DNA from 3 places in the Actinoplanes sp. CA-030573 genome. Region 3 is predicted to be linked to each of the others. Evidence: riboswitches for the same ligand, from Rfam matches in the RefSeq annotation. Region 3 holds a riboswitch; each other region holds the start of a gene.
The links. Region 3 has a riboswitch for S-adenosylmethionine ahead of thrC (threonine synthase). Riboswitches for the same ligand answer to the same signal wherever they lie in the genome.
Positions count from the first base shown of each region.

Region 1 (7,473 bases), 5.0 Mb from region 3:
CATCGACTCCCGTACGCCGTTGCTGCGCGGCGGGGTGGCCCACATCTACAACAACTTCTACTACAGCCTCAACGAGTCGGGCATCAACTCGCGGGCCGGGGCGCGGGCCAAGGTCGAGAACAACTACTTCCAGAGCTCGCGGGACGTCCTCGGCACGTTCTACACCGACGCGGCCGGCTACTGGCAGGCCTCCGGGAACATCCTCGACAACGTGACCTGGTCGGCCAAGGACAGCGAGACGAACCCGGCCGGCCCGCTCATGCCGTCGAACACCACCATCAGCATCCCGTACGCGTACGGGCTGGACAGCGCTTCGTGCATCCCGTCGATCGTGCGCCAGACCGCGGGCGCGAACCTGGGCATGCGTACCTCCACCGGCAGTTGCCCGACCACCAGCGGGCCGTCCCCGACCTCACCGAGCCCGACGTCACCCCGGCCCACGACCCCCAGCCCCACGACACCCAGCCCGACGACACCCAGCCCGACAACACCCAGCCCGACCGCGCCGACCACGCCGAGCGGAACCAACCTCAGCATCGGCGCCGGCTCCGACGGGTCGAGCAAGGCGAGCGGCACCAGCTACGGCGACGTGCGCGACGGCAGCCTGACCACCTACTGGTCGCCGACCGGCAGCACCGGCTACATCTCGATCAAGTGGAGCAGCGCCACGACCGTCGCCCGCATCGCCATCCGTGAGACGAGCGGCGGCGGCGCGATCGGCAGCTACCGCGTCCTGAACGGCGACACCGGCGCTGTACTCAGGACCGGCTCCGGCTCCGGCGTCATCACCTTCGCGAGCACCTCGCTCAAGAAGATCACCTTCGACATCCAGAGCGCGTCCGGCACCCCGCGGGTCGCCGAGTTCGAGACGTACACCTCCTAGCCGCCACCGACGCCTTGCGCCGATCGGGAAAGATCGGCGCAATGCGTACCCTCGGTGTCCCTCTCGCGGTCCTCGTCCTCCTTTCCGGCTGTACGCGCGAAGCGTCCCCGGTCGAGCCGATGCCGAGGGTCGTGTCCGTCCCGCCCGCGACGATCCCGGCGTGCCCACCCTCCGGGCTGCGGGCGAGCGCCGAACGCGGGGAGGCCGCCGCCGGCTACCGCGAGATGACCGTCTACCTGGAGAACTGCGGCGACCGGGACTACCAGCTGCAGGGGCGGCCCGACATCGTGGTGCTCGGCGCGGACCGGAACCCGCTCCCGGTCGTGGTCGAGCCGAACCGGCTGGTCACCGCGCCGCCCCGGCGGATCGTGCTGAAGCCGGGCGAGAAGGCGAGCTCCACGCTGTCCTGGCACAGCACGGTCGAGGCCGGCAAGGAGGTCGCGACCGGCGCTTATCTCGCGGTGGCGGCGCTCGCCGGCACCGAGCACCAGACCATCGCGCTGCCGTCGGCGCTCGATCTCGGGACGACCGGGAAGCTGGCGACGACCGCCTGGAACTGACGGCGCTGTCGTCTTTCGGCATCGCCGGGTGACATCCCCTTGATCGTCGCGAGGACCGCGACCAGGGAATGCAGCTCGGAGCGGTGCTTACACCCGGCGTACGGGAAATGCCCTGAGGGTTTTCGTGGCCCGAGTCAGGCAGAAACCCGGAGGTGATCTGTGGCGGGCGAGGCGCACTCTGAGGGCACACCGAAACCACTTGAACCGGAGATGATCGGAATGCGAACCCAGCTTCTCGCCGCCCGCGCCGCCGCCCTGTTCGCCAGCGAGCTCCCGACCGGCTCGCGGCCCGCGCCCACGGCCGTCCAGGCCGCCATCGCGACCGCCGTCCACGCGTACGGTGGCAGCCGCGGATGTGTCGCCATGATGGCCGCCGCCTACGGCGACTACCCGGAGACCGCGGCCCCGCGCATGCGGTGGGCGCTCAGCGTGATCTCCCAAGCGCCCGGGGCCCGCCGGCCGGAACCGGAGCGGCAGCTCCTGGCCGCCTGAGAAAGCCCGCCTGAGAATGCACTGAGTGACGGGGCTCACCCTGACGGAAAAAGGGATGCTCGTCCGAGTGCGTCGATGGAAGGATTCGAGCCGACAACGACTCGCAATAACTTCCTGGAGCGTCACGTGACTGATCAAGCCGCCGCGCCGCCCACCAAGCTGGACGGCGCCGTGCTCAAGATCGCCGGCGTGGTGGTGCTCGGCGCGATCATGTCGATCCTCGACATCACCGTCGTCAGCGTCGCGCTGCCGACCTTCCAGACCGAGTTCAACGCTACGTACGCCGAGGTCGCCTGGACCCTCACCGGCTACACGCTGGCCCTGGCCACCGTCATCCCGCTGAGCGGCTGGGCCGCCGACCGGTTCGGCACCAAGCGCCTCTACATGCTGGCGCTGCTGCTGTTCACGCTGGGCTCGGTGCTCTGCGCCACCGCCACCTCGATCGAGCAGCTCGTCGGCTACCGGGTCCTGCAGGGCCTCGGCGGCGGCATGCTGATGCCGCTCGGCATGACGATCATGACGCGGGCGGCCGGACCGCAGCGCATCGGCCGGCTGATGGCCGTGCTCGGCATCCCGATGCTGCTCGGCCCGATCGGCGGCCCGATCCTGGGCGGCTGGCTGATCGAGGCCGCGAGCTGGCACTGGGTCTTCCTGATCAACCTGCCGATCGGCATCGTCGCGCTGATCTACGCGCAGTTCGCGCTGCCCAAGGACGACCCGCACCCGTCGGAGTCGTTCGACTTCCTCGGCATGCTGATGCTCTCGCCCGGCCTCGCGCTGTTCCTCTACGGCGTCTCGTCGCTGCCGGCCGAGGGCACGGTCACCGCGCCCAAGGTCTGGATCCCGATGGTGGTCGGCGCGCTGCTGGTGATCACCTTCGTGCTCTACTCGTTCAAGCCCAAGCACCCGCTGCTCGACCTGCGCCTGTTCAAGAACAAGCGGCTGACCGTCTCGACGATCTCGCTGTTCGTCTTCGTCATCGCGTTCATGGGCTCCGGCCTCCTGTTCCCCAGCTACTTCCTGCAGGTGCGCGGCGAGTCGACGCTGCACGCGGGTCTGCTGATGGCGCCGCAGGGCATCGGCGCGATGATCACGATGCCGATCGCCGGCACGCTGGCCGACAAGATCCCGGTCGGCCGCACGGTCCCGTTCGCGATGCTGCTGATCGGCGCCGGGTTCTTCACGTTCACCCAGGTCGGCGTCGACACTTCGTACGTGCTGCTGTGCGGCTCGCTGTTCGTGATGGGCCTCGGCATGGGCGGCACGATGATGCCGATCATGACCTCGGCGCTGCGCACGCTGCACCACCAGGACGTGGCCCGCGGCTCGACCCTGGTCAACATCCTCCAGCAGATCGGTGGCTCGATCGGCACGGCGACCATGTCCGTGATCCTGACCAGTCAGCTCAACGGCTCGCCGGTCATCCCCGGCGTCACCAACCCGCGGACGGGTGAGCCGATCACCGAGGCCGGCGCGGCGATCGCCCACCAGCAGGGCGCGCCGATCCCGCTGCCGCCGAACATCCTCGAGCGCGGCCTGCAGTTCGTGGCCGACTCGTTCGCCCACACGTTCACGGTCGGCTGGATCCTGATGCTGACGGTGTTCATCCCGATCGCCTTCCTGCCGCGCAAGAAGGAGGCCGCGCCCGCGGCTCCGGCCGGCGGTGACGGCGAGGCGGTCGAGCCTCCGGTGATGATCCACTGAGCCGGGCGCTCGCCGACGGACAGCGGTGCCGGGTCCTGATCTTCGATCTGGGCTCGGGCACCGCTTCGGTCGTGCACGAGAGCTCGACGGTCCTGTTCGAGGCGCCGAACTGGGCCGCCGACGACCGGCTCGTGCTCAACGGGGACGGACTGCTTTGGGGGCTGGCCCTCGACGGGTCCGCCCCGGCCCAGATCGTCTTCGAGGGCCTGCCGGCGCTGAACAACGATCACGTGCTCGGGCCGGGCGGCCTGGTCTACATGTCGGCCGACGACGGCCACATCTACGAGGGGTCGCTGGAGGGCGGTGCGGTCCGCCGGGTGACCCCCGACGACGGGTTCCTGCACTTCCTGCACGGGGTGAGCCCGGACGGGTCCACGCTCGCCTACGTCGGCATCACGCCCGGGGAGTGGACGTCGGGCACGCTGTGGACCGTCGGGGTCTCCGGGCGGGGCAGCCGGCAGCTGACCTCCGGGCCGGGCGCCGACGACGGGCCGGAGTACTCGCCGTCCGGGGAGTGGATCTACTTCAACACCGAGCGGTTCGGCGGAGGCGCCGCGCAGATTGCTCGCATCCGCCCGGATGGCAGCGGGTTGGAGCAGCTCACCTTCGACGAGCGGGTCAACTGGTTCCCGCATCTGGCCGGCTCCCGGGCGGTCTATCTGAGCTTCCCGCCCGGGACGGCGGGGCATCCGGCCGATCTGCCGGTGCTGCTGCGGTTGGTCGACGGCGACGACTGGCGGTCGGCGCGCACGGTGGTGTCGCTCGACGGCGGCCAGGGGACGATCAACGTCAACAGCTGGTCCCCGGCCGGCGACCGGTTCGCGTACGTCGACTACCCGGTGACCCGGTCCGCCTCGATGCGCACGATCAACCGGACCTGATCGCGGCCGCCGAACCACGGGTAGGGGCGGCCCAGATAGCGCTGGGACAGCTCCTCGATGTGCTCGGCGGCGCCGTGCTCGGTCACCTCGAGGACCCGGCCGCGCACCGCGACGTACCGGCTCGGGTTCTCCGGGTCCGCGACCGCGACCGCCACCCGCGGGTCCCGCTCGATGTTGCGGACCTTCTGGTGCCCGCGCACGGTGTTGATCACGACGTGATTGCCGTCGGTGTCCGCCCAGACCTCGGTGATCTGCGGCGAGCCGTCGGGCATGAGCGTCGTGAGGAAGCAGAGGCTGGGCCGGCGCAGCAGCTCGACCAGGTTCCCGGGAAGATCCACCCGCCCACTGTAGGGCGGCGGTGATCAGTCCTCGACCCGGAAGCCGATCTTCAGGCGTACCTGGAAGTGCGCGACCTGGCCGTCCACCACCTGGCCGCGAACCTCCTGCGTCTCGAACCACTCGATGTTGCGCACGGTCTGCGCCGCCTTGGCGATCCCGCTGCGAATGGCGTCGTCGATGCTGGTCGGGCTGCTGCCGACGATCTCGCTGAGCCGGTACACGTGGTTGGTCATGTCGCCCCCTCCGCAAAAGCCCATCCCACCACGCCGGGCGGCGTTCCCGCATCGTCTTCCGGCGGCGGCTCACCCGCGGCTCGCCCCGGCCGGGAACCGGCTTGCCTACGGCCGCCGGCGATGGCACGGTGTCCGCAGGTCATGAGTGCCAGCGCGCAGCCCCGGCTTGCTGGCCGGCAACCCTCCTCTCGCGGGCGGGGTGCCCCGGGTGAGGACCGGGTCCGGCGCACGGGGCGCCGGGCAAGTCGCGAACGGAGTGCTGCAGCCATGCCCTTTCCCGCCACCGTCACGCCGCCCGTGCTCGAGGGCGACCGGGTGCGCCTCGAGCCGCTCGACCGGCGCCACGCCGCCGGCCTCGCGCTGGCCGCCGAGGAGAGCCGGGACGCCTACCGCTTCACCTGGGTGCCCCGCGCCGAGGAGGTAGGCGACTACATCGACCAGCAGCATGCGCGGGCCGCGACCGGATGGCTGATCCCGTTCGCGCAGATCTGGGACGGGCGCGCGGTGGGGGCGACGGCCTACCTGGATCCCCGGCTCTGGCCCGGCCGTGACGAGCTGTTCGCCGTCGAGATCGGCTTCACCTGGCTCGCGGCCTCGGCCCAGGGCACCGGCGTCAACACCAAGGCCAAACACCTGCTTCTCGGGTACGCCTTCGAGCAGTGGCGGGTCGAGCGGGTCGACCTCAAGACCGACGCCCGCAACCACCGCTCCCGGGCCGCGATCGAGCGCGTCGGCGGCCGGTTCGAGGGCGTGCTGCGCTCGTGGAGCCGCTCCTGGGCGCCGGGCGAGGAGGGCCGCCTGCGCGACTCGGCCATGTTCTCGGTGCTGGCCGCCGAATGGCCGGCAATCAAGGAGCGGCAGGCCGCCCTCAACGCAGGCCGCAACGCACCGGCCGGCGGTTGAGCGGGCGGCCGGGACGCCTGTGGACGACGGCCCGAAAATGTCGGTGGGCCGTGGTCGAATGTGGCCCCACCCAAGAAAGGGTGGGGGCGGTCTGCGGGCGGCCGCCTCCGTAGGATGCGGCTCTGTGGCCAGCCGGATCGGGGACATCATTGTCGACTGTGGCGACGCGGAGCTGATGGCGGCGTTCTGGTGCGAGGTTCTCGGCTACCGGGTCTTCGCGCGGGACGCGACCGGCGTGGCCATCCGCGGGGCCACCGTCAGCCCGGACATTCTGTTCATCACGGTGCCCGAGGGGAAGGCCGGCAAGAACCGGCTGCATTTCGATGTCTGCCCGACCGACCGGTCGCCGGCGGAGGAGCTGGATCGCCTGCTCGCACTCGGCGCGCGACGGTCGGCGATCGTCGGCAGCGGCTCGTGGGTCGTTCTCGAGGATCCGGAGGGCAACGAGTTCTGCCTGATGTCCAAGCGGATCCCGGCCGAGCCCGAGCCGTTCCACGAGCCATGACGAGAAGCCGAACGGGACGAGAAGCCGAACGGCACGAGAGGCCGAACGGGACGAGAGGTTGGCCATGCGGATCGCGGCCTGTCAGACGCCGGAGATTCTCGGCGACGTCGACTCGGCGATCGCCGTGGTGCGAGACTTCGCCGCCCGGACCGAGGACGCCGACCTGCTGCTGTTCCCGGAGTGCTTTCTCCAGGGCTATCTCGTCACCGGCCAGCACGTACGCGACACGGCCCTCGAACTGGGCTCGGCCGAGCTCGACGACGTGCTGGCCCGGATCGCGGTCGCGGACCGGATGCTGGTGCTCGGCATCATCGAGCGGGCGGGCCGGCGGTTCTTCAACACGGCGCTCGTCGTGAGCGGCGGCCGGGTGCTCGGCGCGTACCGGAAGATGTTCTTGACCGCGGGGGAGTCGGTGTTCACGGCGGGTGACGGCTATCCGGTCTTCGAGTGCGCGGGGGTGCGGTTCGGCCTCAACATCTGCTTCGACGCGCAGTATCCGCAGGCGGCGCGGGCGGTCGCGGCGGCCGGTGCGCGGGTGGTGCTGCAGCCGGCGCAGAACATGATGCGGCGGGCGAGTGCCCTCGCCTGGGAACATCGGCACAACGCGGTGCGCGCTCGCCGCGTACGGGAGACGGGTTTGTGGTGGGTCTCGGCCGATGTGACCGGCGAGCGTGACGGGTCCCGCGTGGGTCTTGGGCCGACGGCCGTGATCGATCCGTCGGGGCGGGTGGTGGCGCAGGTTCCGGCGGGGGAGATCGGCTTCGTGACGGCGGAGATCTAGAGGCGGGTCGCGGCGCGGACCAAACCGGCCAGAGCGCGGGAACGGCTCTGCGGGGGCCAGGCGATCACCGTGGTCACCCGGGGCGCATCCGGCACCGGTACGGGGTGAAGCCCGTGCCCGAGCTGACCCCGGCACGACTCGGGCAGGACCGCCACCGTGCGGCCGAGCTGGATCAGCTGCAGCAACTGGGTG
Region 1 covers NZ_CP192038.1:4,533,116-4,540,588, forward strand. The annotation lists gene ACQP2F_RS21055 (pectate lyase family protein) at 1-883, shown strand, start outside; gene ACQP2F_RS21060 (DUF4232 domain-containing protein) at 1,003-1,443, shown strand; gene ACQP2F_RS21065 (hypothetical protein) at 1,663-1,935, shown strand; gene ACQP2F_RS21070 (DHA2 family efflux MFS transporter permease subunit) at 2,062-3,639, shown strand; gene ACQP2F_RS21075 (TolB family protein) at 3,711-4,520, shown strand; gene ACQP2F_RS21080 (PPOX class F420-dependent oxidoreductase) at 4,472-4,858, opposite strand; gene ACQP2F_RS21085 (dodecin) at 4,883-5,092, opposite strand; SAM riboswitch class IV at 5,230-5,345, shown strand; gene ACQP2F_RS21090 (GNAT family N-acetyltransferase) at 5,360-5,995, shown strand; gene ACQP2F_RS21095 (VOC family protein) at 6,120-6,500, shown strand; gene ACQP2F_RS21100 (carbon-nitrogen hydrolase family protein) at 6,565-7,281, shown strand; gene ACQP2F_RS21105 (LysR family transcriptional regulator) at 7,278-7,473, opposite strand, start outside.
Region 1: it holds a riboswitch for S-adenosylmethionine, as region 3 does, so the genes downstream of both, ACQP2F_RS21090 (GNAT family N-acetyltransferase) here and thrC (threonine synthase) in region 3, are expected to answer to the same signal.

Region 2 (7,473 bases), 4.1 Mb from region 3:
ACGCCACCATCTGGCACAGCTTCGGCGACGCCGCCACGATCGCCCGCAAGACCGAGATCCTGCGCGGCCACTGCGCCGACGTCGGGCGCGACCCGGCCGAGATCGAGATCTCGGCCGCGGTCAACGGCAAGCCGGCCGAGGACGGACCGGCGCTGCTCGACCGCGGCGTCACCCTGTTCACGGTCGCGGCCGGCGGCCCCGACTACGACCTGTCGGCGCTGCGTCAGTGGCTGGCCTGGCGGGACGAGATCAACGGGTAGCACACGGCCGGGCTCTCGACGTGGGCGTTGTGGCCCAGCCCCGGGAGCGGGACCGGCTCGACGCCGAGCGCCCGGATCTGGTCGTCGGTGCTCATCGGGTCGTGCTCGCCCCGGGCCAGCGTCACCGGCGCGGCCGACCGCGCCAGCAGCCCGGCCATGTCCGGGGCGCCGACGCCGAACGCGCGCGGGTCGAGCGCCGTCCGCCAGCGGCCGTCCTCCTCCCGGACGCCGCTGCGGACGGCGGCGTCGTCCGGGGCGACCAGCCCGGCCAGGCCGGAGACGCGCAGATGCCGGGCTACGGCCTCCTCACGCGTGCCGAACCACTGAACCGGCCGCCCGGCCAGCGCCCGCGCCCGCTCCAGCTCGTCGCCGGTCCAGCCGACCTTGATGCCGAGCCCGACGACCGCCACCACCCCGGGCCGGGCCGCCAGCGCGAGGGCGACGACGCCGCCGAGCGAGTGGCCGAGCACGACGGTCCGCCCGTTCTCGACGAGCGGGCGGACCGCGCCGGCCAGAGCGTCGAAGGTGTACTCCGGCAGCGGCGCCGAGCCACCGTGGCCGGGCAGGTCCGGGGCGAGCCAGCGCCCGGGCCACCGCTCGGCGAGCAGCGGCGCCCACCCCGACCACACGTCGCCGGTCGCGCCCAGCCCATGAAGCAACAGCAGCAGCGGCTCGCCACGGCCGCCGCCGGTCACGCGCAGATCCATCGCCCCATCCCTCCGGCCGCCGCGGTCGCTCAGCCCAGCAGAAGCCCCAGCGCCCCGAGAAGGCTGTCGATGTCGTCGGACGTCGTGCCGAGCCCGAAGCTCACCCGCAGCAATCCCGCCTCGCCGCAACCGGCACCACCCGGAACCGACGCCAGCCGCCGCACCAGCGGATGCGCGCAGAACTGCCCGGCCCGCACGCCGATGCCGAACGTGTCCGCCAGCCGGGCGGCCACGGCGACCGGATCGCGGCCCGGCAGCGCGAGCGACACGATCCCCACGCGCTCGGCCGTCCGCGTACCGAACAGACTCACCTCGACCGCGCCCGGCAGGCGCCGCACCCCTTCCCGCAGCCGGGTGAGCAGCTCCTGCTCGTGCGCGCGCAGCGCCGCGCGGTCGGTCTCCAGCAGGGCGGCGCAGACCGCGCCGAGCGCCACCGCGCCCAGCAGGTTGGGGGTGCCACCCTCGTGCCGGGCCGGGCCGGTCGCCCAGCGCACGTCGCCGGCACGGTCGCCGACCCACGCGCTCGCACCGCCGCCGGCCAGATAGGGCGGGGCCGCGTCGAGCCAGTCGGCGCGGCCGGCGAGCACCCCGGCGCCGAACGGCGCGTACAGCTTGTGGCCGGAGAGCGCCACGTAGTCGGCGTCCAGGCCGGCCAGCGACACCGGCGCGTGCGGGGCGAGCTGGGCGGCGTCGACCGCGATCCGGGCGCCGTGCCGGTGGGCGACCGCGGCGAGCTCGCGCAGCGGCCACACCTCGCCGGTCACGTTGCTCGCGCCGGTGACCGTCAGCAACGCCGGGCCGGTCCGGTCACCCAGCGCCCGGTCGGCCGCCGCCACCGCCTCGGCCGGCGACGATGGCGCGGGCAGCCGGAGCACCGACGGCCAGGGCAGCAGGTTGGCGTGGTGCTCGCCGTCGAAGACGACCGTGGTCGTGCCCGGCGGCAGCGCGCGGGCCAGCAGGTTGAGCGCGTCGGTGGTGTTGCGGGTGAAGACGACCTGGTCGCCGGGGCGGCAGCCGAGGAACGTGGCGACGACGGCGCGGGCCCGCTCGTACTCCAGGGTGGAGGCCTGCGAGCGGGGACCGGCGCCGCGGTGCACGCTGCCGTAGCGAGGGAGCAGGGCTTGCACGGCATCGGCGGCCACCCGTACGCACGGGGCCGTCGCGGCGTAGTCGAGGTGGACGAAACCGGCGCCGATGACGTCGAGGTCGGCAGTCTGGACGGCCAGGGACATGGGTGTACCTCCGCAACAGGGGACCCTCTTGCGGGTCCGCGCTTGCCCTCGCCGGCCGGCGACAGGCCCGGTCCTCACCCGGGGCACCCCATCGCGGACGGAAGGGTTGCCGGTCAGCAAGCCGGGGCTGTGCGCTGACACTCATGACCTGCCCGACAACCTACCAAAGGTGGCGCGGCTAGTAACGCTCGCCGGTGATGTAGCCCTCGAGGCTGGTGCGCTCGGACTCCAGCTCGTCGATGCGGTTCTTGACCACGTCGCCGATGCTGACCAGGCCGGCGAGGCCGCCGTTCTCGAGCACCGGCACGTGCCGGAACCGGTGATCGGTCATCAGCCGGGCCACGTCCTCGATCGGCGCCTCGGGGGACACCGAGCGGACGCTGACGGTGTGGATCCGGCTGACCGGCTCGCTCAGCACCGCGGCGCCGCGGGCGGCGAGCGCCCGTACCACGTCGCGCTCACTGACGATCCCGTCGACGCGGCTGCCGTCCGCCGACACGATCACCGCACCGATCTTGTGCTCGGCCAGCACGGCCAGGAGCCGGGCCACATCCGAGTCCGGTGTCACGGTGACGACTTTGCTGCCCTTGACGCGGAGAATGTCGCTGATACGCATCTTGCTCCCCATCCCGTCCGATCCGCGGAAGCCGCCGGGGCGGGCCGTCCGTTACGGGGCAGCCACGCCACGTTGCGTGCATATGCCTAGATGCAGTCAACCACGGCAAGATGTCAAGAGCGTCGAGATGTCAAGCCCGCTCCGAAGTCAGCGAAGGGACCTCTCATGGACTTGCATGATCAAGCGGCGATCACGAGCGGCAGTGACTTCTGGTCGAGCACGGCGGCCGGTGACGTCCCGGCGATCACCCTGACCGACGGGCCCCATGGCGTACGCCTGCAGGTCGCCGGCGCCGGTGACCTGCTCGCCGGCCGGCCCGCCACCTGCTTCCCGCCCGCGGTCGCGTCCGGCTCGACCTGGGATCCCGAGCTGCTGCGCCGGATGGGCGAGGCGCTCGGCGACGAGTGCCGGGCGATGGGCGTGCAGGTGCTGCTCGGTCCCGGCATCAACCTCAAGCGGACCCCGCTGGGCGGCCGCAACTTCGAGTACTTCAGCGAGGACCCGCTGCTGACCGGTGTGCTGGCGGCCGCCTGGGTGCAGGGCCTGCAGTCGCGCGGGGTCGGCGCCTCGCTCAAGCACTTCGCGGTGAACAGCCAGGAGACCGACCGCATGCGGATCAGCGCCGACGTCGACGAGCGATCGTTGCGCGAGCTGTACCTGCGCGCCTTCCAGCGGGTCGTGACGACCGCGCAGCCGTGGACCGTGATGTGCGCCTACAACCGGGTCAACGGCGTCTACGCCAGTCAGCATCACTGGCTGCTCACCGAGGTGCTGCGTGACGAGTGGGGATTCCGCGGGGTCGTCGTCTCGGACTGGGGCGCCGTGGTCGACCGGGTCGAGGCGGTGCGGGCCGGACTCGACCTGACCATGCCCGGGCCGGACCCGGCCGGTGACCAGGCCCTGGTCGAAGCCGTCACCGGCGGCCGCCTCCCGGCCGGGACCCTCGCGCTCGCCGCGTCGCGGGTGCACGACCTCGTGGCGAAGTCCACACCGGACACCTCGGACGGGTACGACCAGGCGGCACACCACGCCCTGGCCCGGGAGATCGCCGGCCGCGGCATCGTGCTGCTCAAGAACGAGGGCGCGGTCCTGCCGCTGCGCACCGAGGGCCAGACCATCGCGGTCCTCGGCGAGCTCGCCCGCACCCCGCGCTACCAGGGCGGCGGCAGCTCACAGATGACCCCGACCCGGCTCGACGACGCCCTCACCGCCATGTCCGAGGCCGCGCCCGGCCGGGTCGGCTTCGCCGCCGGGGGTGACGAGGCGGTCCGGCTGGCCGGCAGCTCGGACATCGCGGTCGTCTTCGCGGGCACCGAGCAGGAGACCGAAGGGGCCGACCGGGAGTCGCTCGATCTGCCGGCCGCACACCTGGAGCTCATCCGGCGGGTCGCGGCGGCCAACCCCCGTACGGTCGTCGTGTTGTCGAACGGCGCCGTGGTCACCACCAAGCCGTGGGATGCCGACGTCGCCGGCCTGGTCGAGGGCTGGCTGCTCGGCCAGGCCGGCGGGAGCGCCGTGGCCGACGTGCTCTTCGGCCGCGTGAACCCCTCCGGCCGGCTCGCCGAGACGATCCCGCTCCGGCTCGCCGACCATCCGTCCTACCTGGACTTCCCGGGCGAGGCCGGCCACGTGCGCTACGGCGAGGGCATCCACCTCGGCTACCGGGGCTTCGACGCGCGCGGGCAGGAGGTGGCTTATCCGTTCGGCTTCGGCCTTTCCTACACCACTTTCTCGTACGGCGAGGCCGGCGCCGTCGTTCGCGAGGACGGCATCGAGCTCCGCCTGCCGGTCACCAACACCGGGCCGGTCGACGGGCGGGAGGTCGTCCAGGCGTACGTGAGTGTGCCGTCCTCGCGGGTGCGCCGCGCGCCGCGGGAGTTGAAGGCGTTCGCGAGCGTCCCGATCGCCGCCGGTGAGACCGCCGAGGTCGTGCTGCTCATCGAGCGCGGCGACCTGGCCTACTGGGACGTGCGGCTGTCACGCTGGGTGGTCGAGGGCGGGCCCCACCGGATCGAGATCGGCGCCTCGTCCCGCGACATCCGCGCATCGCTCACCGTCGACGTGCCCGGCGACGAGGCGCGCGTGCCGCTGACCGCCGACTCCACGATCGGCGAGTGGCTGACCGACCCGCGCGGCGCCGAGGTGCTGACCGAGGTCTTCACCGCGATGGCGGAGGGCGGCCTGGCCGGCGGGCTGCCCATGGACTCCTCGACGCTGCAGATGCTGGGCAGCTTCCCGCTGGGCCGGATGGCGATGTTCCCGGGCAGCCCGTTCACCGCCGAGACGTTGGCCGGCCTGGTCAAGCGGGCCAACACGTAGCCCGCTATAGTTGAACACGTTCAACTAAGCGACGGGAGCCGCCATGACCGCCATCGTCAACGTCGCCGTCACGGTGGGCATGCTGCTCGTGGTGCCGCTCGGTCTCCGGCTCGCCGGCATCCGCGCACGCTGGTGGCCGGCGGCGGCCCTGCCGGCCGCGATCGCTTTGTGGCTTCCACGCGGTCCGCTCACGCTTGCGTTCACGATTCCGTACGCGTTGGCGACCGCGTTCCTGGCGATCAACGCGCTGCCCCGGCTCCGTCGCCCCACCCCGGTCGGCGTCGCCGTCACCACGGCGCTGGTCACCCCGTTCGTGGCCGCCGCCGCGCTGGTCGCCGAGCGATACGGCTACCACTTGCTCGGCTTCCGCCCGGCCGTGCTGGCTTTGACCGTGGCACACTTCCACTTCGCGGGTTTCGCGGCCGCCCTGATCGCCGGCCTGGTCGCCGCCACCGCCCCGCCCGGCCGGCCGAGCCCCGTCACCCTCGCCGCGGCCACCACCGCCCCGCCCGGCCGGCCGAGCCCCGCCACCCTCGCCGCGCTGACCGTGCCGGCCGGCACGGCGCTGGTCTTCGCCGGCTACTTCATCAGCGACTACGTCGAGCTGGCCGGCGCGGTCGTCCTCACCGCCGGCATGTGGCTGGTCGCCGGGCTGACCTGGCGGCACATCGTCCCGGCCGCGCGCGACCGCACCACCAGGGCCCTGCTGCTGACATCCACCGGCGTGCTGGCCGCGACCATGCTGCTCGCGCTGAGCTGGGCGCTCGGCGAGGCGACCGGCCTGCCGCACCCGTCGCTGACCTGGATGGCGGCCACCCACGGCCTGGCCAACGCCCTCTGCTTCGGCCTCTGCGGCATCCTGGCCTGGCGCCGCCTCGCCGGCGTCCCGACCTCGCGCCGCCGCACCGGCGTCCCGGCCTGGCACCGCCGCACCGGCGGCGTCCCGGCCCGGCGCACCCACCACGACCCGCTGACCGGGCGCCGGATCAGCTCGGGTGCACCGCCGTCGACGCTCGCGGCACCAAGCGGCCCGGCAGCGCCCGCCGGCCGTGTGCCGGGTCGCCGTTGATGGCGGCCAGCAGCAGCTCCGCCGCGGTCCGCCCGATTCCTTCGAGGTCCATGTCGATGCTGGTCAGCGCCGGGCGGCAGCCGTCGACCATCACGTCCCAGTTGTCGAAGCCGACCAGCGCCACGTCGCCGGGCACCCGCCGGCCGGACTCCTGCAACGCCTCGGCCAGTCCGCGCGCGATCTGGTCGCTCCCGCAGAACACCGCGTCCACCGCGGCGCCGGTCGAGAGCAGGATGCCGGCGGCCTGGCGGCCCCACGCCTCGGACCACTCGCCGAACAGGACCGGCGCCGCGGGCTCCCGGCCCGCCGCCGCCAGCGCCTGCATCGCCGCGCCGGCCCGGACCGTGGCCGAGTGGTGGTGCTCGGGGCCGGTCACGTGGGCGATCCGGCGGCGGCCGACCGCCAGCAGGTGCTCGACCGCGCGGCGGGCGCCGTCGGCCTCGTCGGGGACCACCGAGCAGTCCGCCTCGTCCGTCGAGCTGATGAAGGCGTAGACCACCGGCACCGGGAGCGACCGGCCGATCGGCGGGCGGGCCTGGGTCCGGCGCCCGGTCACGATGATGCCGTCGGCCTGGCGGCCCAGCAGCGTCCGCAGGTAGTACTGCTCGCGGATCGGGTCGTCGCGGGCGTCGCACAGGAAGACCGACACCTGGCCCGCACCGAGCGCGTCCTCGGCGCCGATCAGCAGCGGGATGCTGAACCGGCCGATCGAGTCGGTGGTGATCATGCCGACCGTGTAGGTGCGGCCGGCCTGCAGGCTGCGCGCGGCGGCGTTGGCCACGAAGCCCAGCTGCGAGGCGGCCTCCCGCACGCGCTGACGGGTTTCCGGCCGCAGGGCGCCCCGCCCGTTCAACGCCTTCGACGCCGTACCCGGGGAAACTCCGGCAAGAGCCGCCACCTCGCTGATGGTGGCGGCGCGATCGATGGTGCCCAGCGTTTCCTCCCCGGTTTCCCCGACCACGACTCTCGAACCGTAACCGGCCCTTGACATCCCGGCAAGGTGATCCCTAGCGTCGAGGCAATCGTTTTCCTTCTGTTTCTTCCTCCTCGGAAACCAGGGGTACCGAACATGACGTTCTCCCGGCGCGGCCTGAGTGCCCTCGCCGCCCTGACGCTCGCGGTCGGCGTGACCGCCTGCTCGAACGACGGATCCTCGGCGGGCGCCTCCGGCCCGCAGCAGAGCACCTTCGCGATCTGGGATCCCTACCCGCAGTTCGACGACTCGTCGGACTGGGTCAAGCTGCTGCAGAAGTGCGGCACCGACGCCGGC
Region 2 covers NZ_CP192038.1:5,424,926-5,432,398, forward strand. The annotation lists gene ACQP2F_RS25165 (LLM class F420-dependent oxidoreductase) at 1-260, shown strand, start outside; gene ACQP2F_RS25170 (alpha/beta fold hydrolase) at 224-967, opposite strand; gene ACQP2F_RS25175 (aminotransferase class V-fold PLP-dependent enzyme) at 997-2,199, opposite strand; SAM riboswitch class IV at 2,233-2,348, opposite strand; gene ACQP2F_RS25180 (CBS domain-containing protein) at 2,378-2,815, opposite strand; gene ACQP2F_RS25185 (glycoside hydrolase family 3 C-terminal domain-containing protein) at 2,981-5,134, shown strand; gene ACQP2F_RS25190 (YndJ family protein) at 5,178-6,203, shown strand; gene ACQP2F_RS25195 (LacI family DNA-binding transcriptional regulator) at 6,121-7,164, opposite strand; gene ACQP2F_RS25200 (sugar ABC transporter substrate-binding protein) at 7,273-7,473, shown strand, end outside.
Region 2: it holds a riboswitch for S-adenosylmethionine, as region 3 does, so the genes downstream of both, ACQP2F_RS25175 (aminotransferase class V-fold PLP-dependent enzyme) here and thrC (threonine synthase) in region 3, are expected to answer to the same signal.

Region 3 (7,473 bases):
GAGATTGCCGGCCTCGGCGACTCGGTGCACCGCAAGACCCGCAAGTACAGCCACGGCATGCGGCAGCGGCTGGCCATCGCCCAGGCCATGCTCGGCCTGCCCGAGCTGCTGGTGCTGGACGAGCCGACGGACGGTCTCGACCCGCCGCAGATCGCCGAGATGCGCCGGGTGCTCAAGCGCTACGCGACCGACGGCCGGGCGGTGCTGGTCTCCAGCCACCTGCTGGCCGAGGTCGAGCAGACCTGCACGCACGCGGTGGTGGTCAACAAGGGCCGGATCGTGGCGTCCGGCCCGGTCGAGGAGATCGTCGGCGAGTCGCCGTCGGTGCTGCTCGACGTCTCGGACGTGCCGGCCGCCGCCCGGGTGCTCGAGGGGCTGGGTGTGCGCTCGGTGACCCCGGACGGGGCGAGCGGCCTGATCGTGGACATGAACGGCACGCCCCGGGCCGAGGTGGTGGCCTCGCTGGTGCGGGCCGGCGTCGACGTCGACCGGGTGGTGCCGCGCCGGCGGCTGGAGGACGCGTTCCTGGCCCTGGTCGGCGACAACTCGCGAGGAAGTGGGGACCGATGAGCGCGGGAGCGGCAGTCCAGGGGTACCGGGCGTCGGCGACGCTCCCGGTGTGGGCCGAGGTCAAGCGGCAGGCGACCCGCCGTCGTACCCAATTGGCCCTGGGTTTCATGGTCTTGCTCCCGCTCATCATCCTGGTCGCCTTCGAGTTCGGCGGCGGGAACGGCAACGACGACAACAACGGCGGCGGGGCGTTCGGCAGCCTGGTCGACCTGGCTACCTCGGGCGGGCTCAACTTCGCGCTGTTTTGCCTGGCGGTCTCGGCCGGCTTCCTGCTGGTCGTGGTGGTGGCGCTGTTCTGCGGCGACCCGGTGGCGAGCGAGGCGAGCTGGGGGAGCCTGCGCTATCTGCTGGCGATCCCGGTGCCGCGGGTGCGGCTGCTCGCGATCAAGCTGGTGGTGGCCTTGGCGTACGCGCTGCTCGCGCTCTTGATCTTGACGGCGACCGGCCTTCTGGTCGGCACGTTGCGCTACGGCTGGCACCCGCTCGGCAGCACCGTGGCCGCCGCCATCCCGCCCGGCCAGGGCGTGCTCCGCCTGCTCGGGATCGTCGCCTACCTCGCCGTGATCATGCTCGTGGTGGCCGGTCTCGCGTTCCTGCTCTCGGTGCTGACCGACGCGGCGCTGGGTGCGGTCGGCGGCGCGGTGCTGCTGTGGATCCTCTCCAGCATCCTGGACCAGATCACCGCCCTGGGGAGCCTGCGCACCGGCCTGCCGACCCACTACAGCGACGCCTGGCTCGGCCTGCTCTCCACCCCGCCGCAGGTGGACGACCTGGTCAAGGGCGCGATCGCGGCGGTCTGCTACGCCACGCTCTTCTGGTCGCTGGCGTTCTGGCGCTTCACCCGGAAGGACATCACCTCGTAGCTCCCGGTTATACGTAGCCTCCACGTATACGCGTATGTATAGTATGCGTATGATAACCGTGCGCGGGCTGCGGAAAGCGTTCGGCAGCCACACCGTCCTCGACGGCATCGATCTCACCGTCGCCCCCGGCACCGTCTTCGCCCTGCTCGGGCCGAACGGCGCCGGCAAGACCACGATGGTCGAGATCCTCACCACGCTGCTGGCGCCCGACGCCGGCGACGTCACCATCGACGGCCACGACCTGCGTCGCCGGCCCGGCAAGATCCGCGAGATCATCGGCGTGACCGGCCAGTTCTCGGCCGTCGACGGCGTGCTCACCGGCCGGGAGAACCTGCGGCTCATCGCCGACCTGCGCCACCTCGGCGCCCGGGCCGGCCGGGCCCGCGTCGACGAGCTGCTCGAGCGGTTCGACCTCACCGAGGCGGCGGGCCGGTCGGTGGCGACCTACTCCGGCGGCATGAAGCGGCGGCTCGACCTGGCGATGACCCTGGTCGGCGAGCCGCGGCTGATCTTCCTGGACGAGCCGACCACCGGTCTCGATCCGCGCAGCCGCCGCACGATGTGGGAGATCATCGAGGACCTGGTGGCCCGGGGCGTGACGATCTTCCTCACCACGCAGTACCTCGACGAGGCTGACCGCCTGGCCGGCCGCATCGCGCTGCTCGACCAGGGCCGGCTCGTCGCCTCCGGCACCGCCGACGAGCTGAAGAGCTCGGTCGGCGCGCAATCCACGCTCGACGACGTCTTCTTTGCACTCACCGGGGGGATCCGATGACCTCGTTCGTCCTGGCCGACTCGGCCACCATGGTCCGGCGCGACCTCACCCGCATGGTCCGGTTCCCGCTCATGACCATCAGCGGCATCGGCACGTCGTGCATCTTCCTGCTGCTTTTCACGTACGTGCTGGGCGGCGCGATCAGCGCGGGCGACCGCGGCGCGTACGTGAACTACATCTCACCGGCGATCCTGGTGATGGCGATCGGGGGCGGCGGGTCGGCCACCGCCATCAACATCAACCAGGACATGACCGAGGGAGTGATCGCCCGGCTGCGGACTATGGCGGTCTCCCGGGTGGCGGTGCTCTCCGGGCAGGTGGGTGGCAGCCTCGTGCGTACGTCGCTGAGCCTGCTCCTGGTCATCGGGGTGCTCTTCGCGGTGGGCTTCCGTCCGGGCGCTCGCGGGCTCGACTGGCTCGCCGTGGCCGGGCTGCTGGTGCTGGTCACGTTCGCGGTCAGCTGGATGACCGCTGCCTTCGGCCTGACCGCCAAGACCGTGGCCGGTGCCAACTCGCTGTCCCTGCTGTTCAGCTTCGGGCCGTTCGTGAGCAGCGCGTTCGTCCCGACCGACACGATGGCGCCGGGTGTGCGGTGGTTCGCCGAGAACCAGCCGTTCACCCCGATCATCGACACCTTGCGGCACCTGCTCGACGGCACCCCGGTCGGCGACACCTGGATCCTGGCCGTCGCCTGGTCGGTCGTGCTCGCGGTGACCGGCATCCTGTGGTCCCGGTCGGCCTTCATGAGGCTGCCGAACCGCTGACGGGCCTGGGTCGTGGCTCACACCTCGGGATGCCCACTCCGTGTCCGCCACGACCCGACGTAAGGTGTGGGAAACAACTGAATACCTCATCCAGAGGGGCAGAGGGAACGGCCCGATGAAGCCCCGGCAACCACCGTGTTTGTCTCACTGAAGAGGCCGCACGCGGCAGGTGCTAATTCCGTCCCCGGCTTCGGGGAAAGATGAGAGGAAGGCCTCGATGACGTCTGCCGTCAGCACACCCTCGGTCACCGACTCCCCGGCCCGTGGCCTCGTCTGCCGCGCGTGCGGCGCCGAATACCCGCTGGTCGCCCAGCACGCCTGTTACGAGTGTTTCGGCCCGCTCGAGGTGGCCTACGACCAGGCCGCTCTCGCGCGGGTGACCCGTGAGCAGATCGAGGCCGGTCCGCAGAACATCTGGCGTTACGCCGGTCTGCTGCCCGCCGGCCAGGACCCGGCCACCCGGGTCACCCTCGACCCCGGCCTGACCCCGCTGGTCAGCGCGCCCGCGCTGGCCGCCGCCGTCGGGCTGCGGGCGCCGCTGTACGTCAAGGACGACTCGGCCAACCCCACCCACTCGTTCAAGGACCGGGTCGTGTCGGTGGCGCTCACCGCCGCCCGCGGCCTCGGCTTCACCCGCTTCGCCTGCGCCTCCACCGGCAACCTGGCCAACTCGGTGGCCGCGCACGCCGCCCGGGCCGGCGCGCCCAGCATCGTCTTCATCCCGTACGACCTGGAGCAGGGCAAGGTCGTCACGACCGCGGTCTACGGCGGCGACCTGGTCGCGATCGAGGGCTCGTACGACGACGTCAACCGCCTCTGCGGCGAGCTGGTCGAGACCGACGAGTTCGAGGACACCGCGTTCGTGAACGTGAACGTCCGCCCGTTCTACGCCGAGGGCTCCAAGACCCTGGGCTACGAGGTCGCCGAGCAGCTCGGCTGGCGGATCCCGGCCCAGGTCGTCATCCCGATGGCCTCCGGCGAGCTGCTCACCAAGGTGGACAAGGCGTTCGCGGAACTGGTCGAGATCGGCCTGGTCGAGGCGCCCGAGGGCGGCTGGGCCGTGTTCGGCGCCCAGTCGGCCGGCTGCAACCCGATCGCGGTCGCGCTGCACAACGACACCGACCACATCGTCCCGGTCAAGCCGACCGGCATCGCCAAGTCGCTGAACATCGGCGACCCGGCGGCCGGCGCGTACGCGATCGAGTCGGTGAAGCGCACCGGCGGCTGGATGGACTACGCCGACGACGACGAGATCCGCGCGGGCATCCGGCTGCTGGCCGAGACGACCGGCATCTTCGCCGAGACCGCCGGTGGCACCACAGTGGCGGTGCTCAAAAAGCTCGTGGCGAGCGGCAAGCTCGACCCCGACAAGGAGACCGTCGTCTACAACACCGGCGAGGGGCTCAAGACCCTCGACGCGGTCGCGGGCCTGGTCGGGCCCACTCACCAGATCAAGCCGTCGCTGCGCGGGGCCCGGGAGGCGGGCCTGCTGGGATGACCGTCGGTAATCGACTGTCTGCCATTAGTTGAAGATTCCATCGCCGGAGGACTTGCGCGGGCCTCTCAGCGTCGGCAAGATGCTCTCTGCGGGAGGGCCGACGCCGTACGAGGCCCCTCACCTTTCGAGCTTGGCGACAATCTCTCGAGGTGCCCAACGACCCAGTGCCGGAGGCGCTGTGCGTCCACCCTCCCGACCAAATTCGCTGGCATACATGGCCGCCGACCCGCCAGGGTGGCGGCCATGGTGCTTTCCATCGGTCCGCTCGCCTCGGCCGCGGACGCCTACGAGATCTACCGCGCCGGCGCCGTCCACGACCGCAGCGACATCGAGCCGCTCTCGCCCGAGGCGTTCGCGACCAGGGTGGCGACGCCGGCCGCGAGCTACGTCGTCGAGCATTACCTCGCCCGCCTCGACGGTGAGCCGGTGGGTCATCTCGAGCTGGCCTTCTCACAAGCCGACAACCTGGGCACCGTGGACGTCGAGCTCGCCGTGCTGCCGTCCGCCCGGCGGCGCGGCGCCGGCCGGGCGCTCTACGACCTGGCCGTCGAGCGGGCCAAGGCCGAGGGCCGCGTGCGGCTGTTCGGGCGCACGATCCAGCGACATCCGGACGGGGCTTCCTTCGCGGCCGCGATGGGCGCGCGGGTCGGTCTCGAGGAGATCCGCAGCCGGCTCGACGTGCGCGCGGCCGACCAGGCCCGGCTCGACGCCGAGCTGGCCGCGGCCTGGGAGCGGGCCGGCGGCTACCACCTGATCCAGTGGACCGGGGTGGCGCCCGACGAGATCATCGATGAGGTCGCGGCCCTCGACAGCACGTTCATGACCGAGGCGCCCACCGGTGACCTCGACTGGGAGCCGGAGCGGATCGACGCCGACCGGCTGCGGGCGGACGAGGCGGCCCGGGCCCGGCGCGGCCGGATGACGTTCCACACTGGTGCGCTGCACGGCGCGCGGCTGGTTGCCTGGACCACGCTGAACTGCCCGGCCGACGAACCCGCGCACGCCTGGCAGAACGCCACGCTGGTCGCTCCGGCGCACCGTGGCCATCGGCTCGGCCTGCTGATCAAACTGGCCAACCTGGCCCAGGCCCGTACTCATCGGCCGGCCATCGAGGTGATCGACACCTTCAACGCGGCCACCAACGAGCACATGATGCGGATCAATCGCGCGATGGGCTTCCGGCCGGTGGAGTCGGTTCTCTTCTGGCAGCGCGACCTCTGAGCCGGGTCAGCCACGGGCGCACCGGCAGGTCGGTGGGATAGCCGCCGGCGGTCAGGCCGGCCCGCCGCTCGAACAGGTTGCGCGCGCCCCACGAGCCGGTCGCCGCGTACGACCACAGGCACGCCGTCCAGTAGGCGGGCCAGAAGAACGGTCCCAGCCACGCGTACTGCCCGGCGTGCCGGCTCTCGTGCCCGAAGAGGTCCGCGCGCTCGTCGGCGAGCAGCCACTCGGCGCTGTGCCGGCACATGATCACCGAGCCGACCGTGAAGCAGGTGGCCGGCGGCGCCTTGCGGCGGTAACCCTCGCCGATCAGGATGCCGTCCCGCCCGCGCCGCACCCGGGCGCCGCCGAGCACGGCGACGAGCAGGCCGACGGCGGTGGTGGCGTTGGCGGCGGTGACCACGGTGCGGACGTGGTGCCGTCTCATGAGCCTGGCCGCCTCATGAACCCGGCCGCATCAGATGCGCCGGCGCATGCGGAGCTCGGTGAGCACGGGGAGGACCGGGTGCGGCACCCGCTCGCCGGTGTCTTCGAAACCCAGTTTCTCGTACGCCCGGACGGCCCGGCCGTTGCCCACCACGACCTCGAGCATCAGGCTCTCCCGGCCGCAGGCGCGGGACCAGCCGGCCACCGCCTCGACCAGCTCGGCCAGCACCTTGCCGCCGCGGTGCCCGGGGGTCACGTAGACCGCGAACACCACCGTCGACTCCGGCTCCTCGGGCAGCACCGTGCCGCCGGCGTGGCCGATGAGCCGGCCGCGGCCGCCCGGGTCGGCCACGAACTGCGCGGTCTGGCAGCCGCTCGCGGCCTGGGCGATGCGCCGCCGGTAGGCCTCGTGCGGGCGGGCCGCGGCCTGGGCGAGCGTCTCGAGGAACGCCATCGGTGCGTCGGCCAGCATCTCCAGCCGCAGGGCACGCATCCGCGCGGCGTCGTCGACGGTCACCCGGTGCACGCGCCAGCTGTTCACGCTGTTCTCACTACCCTGTGCCGGGCCCGGCGGCAACCCGCCTGGCCGGAACCGGACGGGTGGCGGACCGGCGCCGGGTTGGGGCAAGGTGTGTCGATGGACCAGGGCGAGGACCGCTTCACGATGGTCGAGGGCCCGGTGGTGACCGCCGCCGACCCGTGGGACCCGGAGTCGCGTACGGCCGATCTGAGCCGCGCCGCCGAGCTCGCCGTGCCCGCCACCGACGAGGCCGACCCGCTGGTGCCCCCGCTCCGCTCGGGCCTGCCCGGGTTGCTCACGCACACCCGCGGCGCCGTCCGTCGCTGTCTTGCCGGCCTGCTGGGTGCCGGTCTGGTCGCCGCCCTGCCGATGCACTTCTTCGTCGGCCGGGTCGACGACACGGTGATCGCCGCGCCCGCCCTCTCCGACCTGCTCGGCGGCTTCGGCCTGTTGCTGCTCCCGCTGATGTGGCTGGCCTACTTCACGGTCTCGGCGCTGCCCCTGGTGATCTGCCTGGCCGGCGCGACCGCGGTCGCGGTCGCCGAGGCCGCCACCGGCTCACTGCCGTCGCCCCGCGCCGCCGCGCGCCTGGTCGCCTACCGGCTGCGCCCGCTCTGGCTCTGGTTCGCCGCCTTCGGCGTGGTCACCCAGGCGCTGCCGCTGCTGCTCACCACCGACCGCCTCGGCCCGGCGGTGGCGGCGCCGCTCGCGGCCGGCCTGGCCCTGATCTCCACCGCGGTGCTCACCTTCCTCGGCATGCTCGGCTGCGTCGTGCTGATCGAGCGCGACCGGGGCCCGCGCCGGGCCGCCCACCTGTGCTCGCCGGCCACGCTCGG
Region 3 covers NZ_CP192038.1:9,487,921-9,495,393, reverse strand. The annotation lists gene ACQP2F_RS44090 (alpha/beta fold hydrolase) at 1-570, shown strand, start outside; gene ACQP2F_RS44085 (ABC transporter permease) at 567-1,433, shown strand; partial or broken gene ACQP2F_RS44080 (ABC transporter ATP-binding protein) at 1,477-2,151, shown strand; gene ACQP2F_RS44075 (ABC transporter permease) at 2,205-2,972, shown strand; SAM riboswitch class I at 3,056-3,179, shown strand; gene thrC (threonine synthase) at 3,190-4,470, shown strand; gene ACQP2F_RS44065 (N-acetyltransferase family protein) at 4,714-5,691, shown strand; gene ACQP2F_RS44060 (hypothetical protein) at 5,630-6,118, opposite strand; gene ACQP2F_RS44055 (GNAT family N-acetyltransferase) at 6,149-6,610, opposite strand; gene ACQP2F_RS44050 (hypothetical protein) at 6,755-7,473, shown strand, end outside.